Regions from separate parts of the Paractinoplanes abujensis genome, predicted to be linked through region 2. Evidence: riboswitches for the same ligand, from Rfam matches in the RefSeq annotation. Region 2 holds a riboswitch; the other holds the start of a gene.
The links. Region 2 has a riboswitch for ZMP and ZTP ahead of BKA14_RS28745 (glycine hydroxymethyltransferase). Riboswitches for the same ligand answer to the same signal wherever they lie in the genome.
Positions count from the first base shown of each region.

Region 1: linked by a shared signal. The riboswitch ahead of BKA14_RS38155 (bifunctional 5,10-methylenetetrahydrofolate dehydrogenase/5,10-methenyltetrahydrofolate cyclohydrolase) and the one ahead of BKA14_RS28745 (glycine hydroxymethyltransferase) in region 2 are both predicted to bind ZMP and ZTP.

Region 1 covers NZ_JACHMF010000001.1:8,281,025-8,284,378, reverse strand. Annotated here, with positions in the region: gene dxs (1-deoxy-D-xylulose-5-phosphate synthase) at 1-1,248, opposite strand, end outside; ZMP/ZTP riboswitch at 1,410-1,493, shown strand; gene BKA14_RS38155 (bifunctional 5,10-methylenetetrahydrofolate dehydrogenase/5,10-methenyltetrahydrofolate cyclohydrolase) at 1,509-2,381, shown strand; gene BKA14_RS38150 (carbonic anhydrase) at 2,368-3,054, opposite strand; gene BKA14_RS38145 (class I SAM-dependent RNA methyltransferase) at 3,114-3,354, opposite strand, start outside.
Region 2 covers NZ_JACHMF010000001.1:6,291,545-6,294,898, reverse strand. Annotated here, with positions in the region: gene BKA14_RS28750 (cation:proton antiporter) at 1-1,251, opposite strand, end outside; ZMP/ZTP riboswitch at 1,296-1,396, shown strand; gene BKA14_RS28745 (glycine hydroxymethyltransferase) at 1,415-2,839, shown strand; gene BKA14_RS28740 (L-dopachrome tautomerase-related protein) at 2,908-3,354, shown strand, end outside.

The DNA.
Region 1 (3,354 bases), 2.0 Mb from region 2:
CAGCTCGTGCATCGCCACGTCGAGGAGCACCTGGTCGAAGGCGCGGTTGAGGAACGTGGCGTAGACCGCCACGACCGGGTGCAGGCCGCCCATGGCCAGGCCGGCCGCGCTGGTCACCGCGTGCTGCTCCGCGATGCCCACGTCGTACGAGCGCTCGGGGTATTTCTTGGCCAGTGCGGCGATGCCGGTCGGCTCGGCCATGGCGGCGGTGATGCCCACCACATCGGGCCGGTCGTCGGCGATCTTGACCAGCTCGTCGGCGAAGACGCTCGTCCACTTGAGCTTGGAGGCGGCCAGCGACTTGCCGGTCTCGACGTCGAAGCTGCTCGGACTGTGCAGGCAGTCGGCCTCGTCCTGCTCGGCGGGACGGTAGCCGTAACCCTTGCGAGTGACCGCGTGCACGATGACCGGCGCGTCGAAGCCCTTGGCCCGGCGCAGCGCCGACTCCATGGCCTGCACGTCGTGCCCGTCGACCGGGCCCAGGTATTTGATGCCGAGATCCTCGAACATGGGCTGCGGGCTGACCGCGTCCTTGATGCCGCGCTTGACCGCGTGCAGCACCTCGTAGACCGGCTTGCCCACCACCGGTGTCGAGCCCAGCGCGTCCTTGACCAGGTCGAGCACCTTTTCGTAGCCGGGGTTGAGCCGCAGCGTGGAGAGGTGGTCGGCCAGGCCGCCGATGGTCGGCGCGTACGACCGGCCGTTGTCGTTGACGACGATGACCAGGCGGTTCTTGGCCGCGGCGATGTTGTTGAGGGCCTCCCAGCACATGCCGCCGGTGAGCGCGCCGTCGCCGACCACGGCCACGACGTGCCGGTCCTCGCCGCGCAGGGCGAACGCCTTGGACATGCCGTCCGCGTAGGACAGGGCGGTCGAGGCGTGCGAGTTCTCGATGAAGTCGTGCTCGCTCTCGGCCCGGCTCGGGTAGCCGGTCAGTCCGCCGCGCCGGCGCAGCAGGTCGAAGCCGTCCTGCCGGCCGGTGACGATCTTGTGCACGTACGCCTGGTGGCCGGTGTCGAACAGGATCCGGTCCCGGGGCGAGTCGAACACGCGGTGCAGGGCCAGGGTGGTCTCGACCACGCCGAGGTTGGGGCCGAGGTGGCCGCCGGTGCGCGACACCTTGGCCACCAGGAAGTCGCGAATCTCCGCCGCCAGCAGGGTCAGCTGCTCGGGGCTGAGGCGCTTGAGGTCACCGGGCTCGGTGACGGTCGCCAGGATGCCGTCGGGGGCGGGGAGGGATTCGCTCATGGGGGCAAAGTCTATCGGCGTGTCGCGACCGCGCATCCCAGCCGTTGGGCCCTCCTCGGGTCCTACACACAACCGACGCATCACCGTAACCTGCGATCTCCCGTGATCTACCGCACAGTAACAACCCGGCCGGGGCGGCCCTGGACAGGTCGGGCATCCTTGGTAGCCACGGCGACTGGCGGCACCGGGGATGGATACACCATCGGGGAGCCTGTCACGGGGAGTCGACCGCCTGGGCCCCCGTGCGACAAGGTGGTCGCATGTCCTCAGAAGCCCGACTTCTCCCCGGCAAGCCCGTCGCCGAGGCCGTGCTGGCCGACGTCTCCGAGCGCGCCGCCAAGCTCAAGGCCCAGGGCGTGACGCCCAGCCTGGCCACCGTGCTCGTCGGCGACGACGACGCCAGCGCCGGCTACATCCGGATCAAGCAGCGGCAGGCCGCCGAGCTCGGCTTCGACTCCCCGCACCGGCACCTCTCGGGTGACATCACCCAGCAGCAGCTGCTCGACGTGGTGGCCGAGCTCAACGCCGACAAGAACGTGCACGGCGTGCTCATCCAGTACCCGATCCCGGCCCACCTCGACTACGACGCGGCGCTGATGACCCTCGACCCCGACAAGGACGTCGACGGCATGCACCCGCTCAACATGGGCCGCCTCGCCGTCGGCCTGCCCGGCCCGCTGCCCTGCACCCCGGCCGGCATCGAGGCGCTGCTGGCCCACTACGAGATCCCGGTGGCCGGGCGCGAGGTCGTCATCCTGGGCCGGGGGGCCACCCTGGGCCGTCCGCTGGCCATGCTGCTGGCTCAGAAGCGGCCCACCGCCAACGCCGCCGTCACCGTGGTGCACACCGGTGTGCCCGACTGGGAGCGCTACACCAAGCGGGCCGAGATCCTGATCGCCGCGGCCGGGGTGCCCGGCATCATCCAGCCCGAGCACGTCCGGCCGGGCGCCACGGTGATCGGCGCCGGGGTCCGCTACGAGGGCAAGCGTCTGCTGCCCGACGTCGCCGAGGAGTGCGCCGCCGTCGCCGGGGCGATCACCCCGCGGGTCGGCGGGGTGGGCCCGACGACGGTGGCGATGCTGTTCCGCAACGCGATCACCGCCGCCGAGCGGGCCGTCGCTACAGCAGAGTGACCTTCCCGGTGTCCAGGTCGTAACGCGCGCCGGCCACGCCGAGGTGGCCGGCCTCGACCTTCTCGCGGATGATCGGGCTGCTCGCGGTGAGCGCCGCGACCTGGGCCCGCACGTTGGCCACGACGCCGTTCTCGACCGGGTCGCCGGGCAGGCTCAGCACCGGCTCGACGATCGGGGTCAGCGCGTCGACGATGGCGGCGATGTGCCCCGGGGCCTCGCCACCGCTGCGGAGGATGTCGACCGTGGCCGAGATCGCGCCGCAGCGCTCGTGCCCGAGCACCAGCAGCAGCGGCGGGTCGAAGTGCTCGACGGCGTATTCCATGCTGCCCAGCAGCAGGTCGTCGACGATGTTGCCGGCCACCCGGTTGTCGAAGATGTCGCCGAGGCCCTGGTCGAAGAGCAGTTCCGACGGTACGCGGGAGTCGGCGCAGCCGAGCGTGATGACGAACGGGTCCTGGGCCGCGGCCAGCCGGTGGATCGCGGCGACGTTCTGGTGCGGGTGACGCAGGTGGCCGGTGACGAAGCGGCGGTTGCCGCGCAGCAGCTCACGGATGGCCTCGTCGTAGGTGCCGGGCGAGGCAGGCTCGGCACTGGCGTGGGCCGCGGTGGGGACCACTGTCGCGGCGAGCGCGGTGGCGCCCGCGGCGAGCAGGGAACGACGTCCGATGGACATGGATCTTCTCCGATCTGCGAAAGCGATCGGAGTCTATTGATCTGGGACCACCCCGGCTGTCAGGGTTCCAACAGAGCGACGCACTCCACATGCTGGGTCATCGGGAAGCAGTCGAAGGCGCGCAGCGTGACCAGATTCCAGCCCAGCTCACGAAACGTGGCGATGTCGCGGGCGAGCGCGGCCGGGTCACAGGCCACATAGGCCACCGCCCGCGGTCCGGCCGCCACCACCGAGCGCACCACCTTGGCCCCGGCCCCCGCGCGGGGCGGGTCGAGCACGACCAGGTCGACCGGCCCGGTG
Region 2 (3,354 bases):
GATGGCCTGGATGGCGTCGCGACCGGGGAACTCCTGGCCCGACGCGGTGTGCTCGGGGATCGAGGCGGCGGCGGCCAGCGTGAGGATGCCACGCATGCCCGTCCAGCCCACCAGCACCATCTCCTTGGTGGTGGGCGCGGGCAGCGGCACCCCGCCCCGGCGTTCGTGCCGTTCGCGCCAGCGCTGGTAGCGGGCCCGGAAGTAGACGTCGGACTCGGCCCGGCGCTCCGTCCCGATCTCCTTGAGCCGCCAGCGCCCGAAGATGACGAACACGCCGGCCAGCCGCAGCACGATCGCCGCGACCAGCAGGACGGCCGCCGCCACCAGGGTGCGGGCCAGTCCCGGGTTCTCCGACTCGGCCAGTTCCGCCAGCACGAACTTCAGCTGCAGGCCGATGTACGCGAAGACGAACGTCTCGAGCAGGAAGTCGAGCACCCGCCAGACCTGTTCCTCCTGCAGCCGCGTCCGGTAGCCGCCCGGGTACTGATGTTGCGGGTCGAGCGTCAGGTTCACGCTGATCGAGAAGGCGGCCATGACCACGGCCAGGATGCCCGACGCGTGCACCTCCTCGGCGGCCAGGAACGCCGTGAACGGCACGAGCAGCACCAGTGACGTCTCGAGCGTCGGGTTCTGCAGCCGTTTGCGGATGCGCAGCGCGCCGTAGGCGAACAAGGCGCCGATGCCGAGCCCGATCGACGCCGTACGGAGAAACTCCAGGAACCCACCCGACCAGGTGGTGTGCTCACCGTTGACGGCGGCCACGGCGATGCTGAACAGGGTCAGCGCGGTGGCGTCGTTGACCAGGCTCTCGCCGGTGAGGATCGTGGTGGCCCGTTGCGGCAGCCCGATCTCGTCGCCGTGCGAGACGGTGGTGATCGTGTCGGGTGGGGCCAGCACCGCGCCCAGCACGAAGGCGACCGACAGCCCGAGCGTGGGCAGCAGCCACGACGACAGGAACCCGAGCGCGCCACAGGTGACCGCGACCAGCAGGACGCCGAGCGCCCAGATGGATCTGATGTTGGCCCCGAAGTTGGCGAACGAGGCGCCGCGGGTGGCCGAGTAGAGCAGCGGCGGGATGACGATCGCGAGGATGACCTCGCTCTCCAGCTCGAGGCGGGGCACCCCCGGGATGAACGACGCGGCGGCCGCCAGCACCACGATGATCATCCCTGGCTCGACCCCGCGGCGTCGTGCCATGGACGAGACGAAGATGCCCAGGCCGATGATGAGCAGGATCTGCACGCCGTTCACGATGATCAGGCTAGTGCCCGGGTCCGGCCCGCCGGGTATGCTCACCGACGGGCCGTGACTGGCGCGTCAAGGTGGTCAACCATCGGGGAGCGGCTCCGACGCCGAGCAGATCGGCGACGACCTGCCGTGCGCCTGGGCCTCTGCACAGTGATAGAGAGGTCCCATGTCCGAGCTGAACGCCGAATCCACCGCATTTCGCTCCGCCCTCGACGTGGTCCGGTCCGTCGAGCCGCGCATCGCCGACGCCATCGCCAAGGAGCTGACCGACCAGCGCGAGTCGCTCAAGCTGATCGCGAGCGAGAATTACGCCTCGCCGGCCGTGCTGCTCGCGATGGGCAACTGGCTGTCCGACAAATACGCCGAGGGCACGATCGGGCGCCGCTTCTACGCGGGCTGCCAGAACGTCGACACGGTCGAGTCGATCGCCGTCGAGCACGCGAAGGCCCTGTTCGACGCCCCCTACGCGTACGTGCAGCCGCACTCCGGCATCGACGCCAACCTCGTGGCCTACTGGGCGATCCTGGCCGACCGGGTCGAGGTGCCGTACCTGCAGAAGTTCGAGAAGCGTCAGATCAACAACCTGACCGACGCCGAGTGGGCCGAGCTGCGGCAGGCCTTCGGCAACCAGCGCATGCTGGGCATGTCGCTCGACGCGGGCGGCCACCTCACTCACGGCTTCCGGCCCAACATCTCGGGCAAGATGTTCGACCAGCGCTCGTACGGGGTCGACCCGGCCACCGGGCAGATCGACTACGCGGCCCTGCGCGAGACGGCCCGCGAGTTCAAGCCGCTGATCATCGTGGGCGGCTACTCGGCGTACCCCCGGAAGGTGAACTTCGCGACCCTGCGTGAGATCGCCGACGAGGTGGGCGCGACGTTCATGGTCGACATGGCGCACTTCGCCGGTCTGGTCGCGGGCAAGGTGTTCACCGGCGACTTCAGCCCGTTCCCGCACGCGCACATCGTCACCACCACCACGCACAAGTCGCTGCGCGGCCCGCGCGGTGGCGCCGTGTTCGCCCAGCCCGAGCTGTCCGAGCAGGTCGACCGGGGCTGCCCGATGGTGCTGGGCGGCCCGCTGGCCCACGTGATGGCGGCCAAGGCGATCGCGTTCGCCGAGGCCCGGCAGCCGTCGTTCGCCACCTACGCCCAGCAGATCGTCGCCAACAGCCAGGCGCTGGCCGAGGGCCTCACCAAGCGGGGCGTGCAGCTGGTCTCCGGCGGCACCGACAACCACCTGGTGCTGATCGACGTGCACCCGTTCGGCCTGACCGGTCGCCAGGCCGAGCAGGCCCTGCTCGACTCGGGCGTGGTCACCAACCGCAACGCGATCCCGAACGACCCGAACGGCGCCTGGTACACCTCGGGCATCCGGGTCGGCACCCCCGCCCTGACCTCGCGTGGCCTGGGCGTGGCCGAGATGGATCAGATCGCCGAGCTGATCCACACGGTTCTGGCCGGCACCACCCCCGACGCCACGTCGAAGGCCAAGTTCCACCTCGACCCGGCCGTCTCCGACCGCGTCCACAAGCAGGCGGCCGAGCTGCTGGCCGGCTTCCCGCTCTACCCCAGCGTCGACCTGGGCTGACCGACGTCCTGAGGCTCCAGGTCCGTCCTGGAGCCTTAGGGCTCGCCTCCGCGGGTATGCGGCGCGGCGTGAGCGATCAAACCCTCGAAACCGTCCACCTCTTCAAGGCCGGCCCGATGCCCACCGGGGTCGCCGTCTCCCGCAACGGCCGCATCTTCGTCAACTTCCCCAAGTGGGGTGACGACGTCCGGTACACGGTGGCGGAGATCCGCGACGGCGAGCCGGTTCCCTATCCCGATCTCGACTGGAACACCCCGAACGGCGACGCCGACCCCGAGGCGCTGGTCTCGGTGCAGAGCGTGGTCGTCGACCCGGCCGACCGCCTGTGGATCCTCGACACCGGCAGCCCGATGTTCCAGCCCACCGAGCACGGCGGCCCCAAGCTGGTCTGCGTCGACCTGACCACCGACCAGGTCGTCCGCACCATCCTGTTCGACCCGGACGTCGCCCTGCCGACCACCTACCTCAACGACGTGCGGTTCGATCTGCGCCGTAACGCCGCCTTCATCACCGAT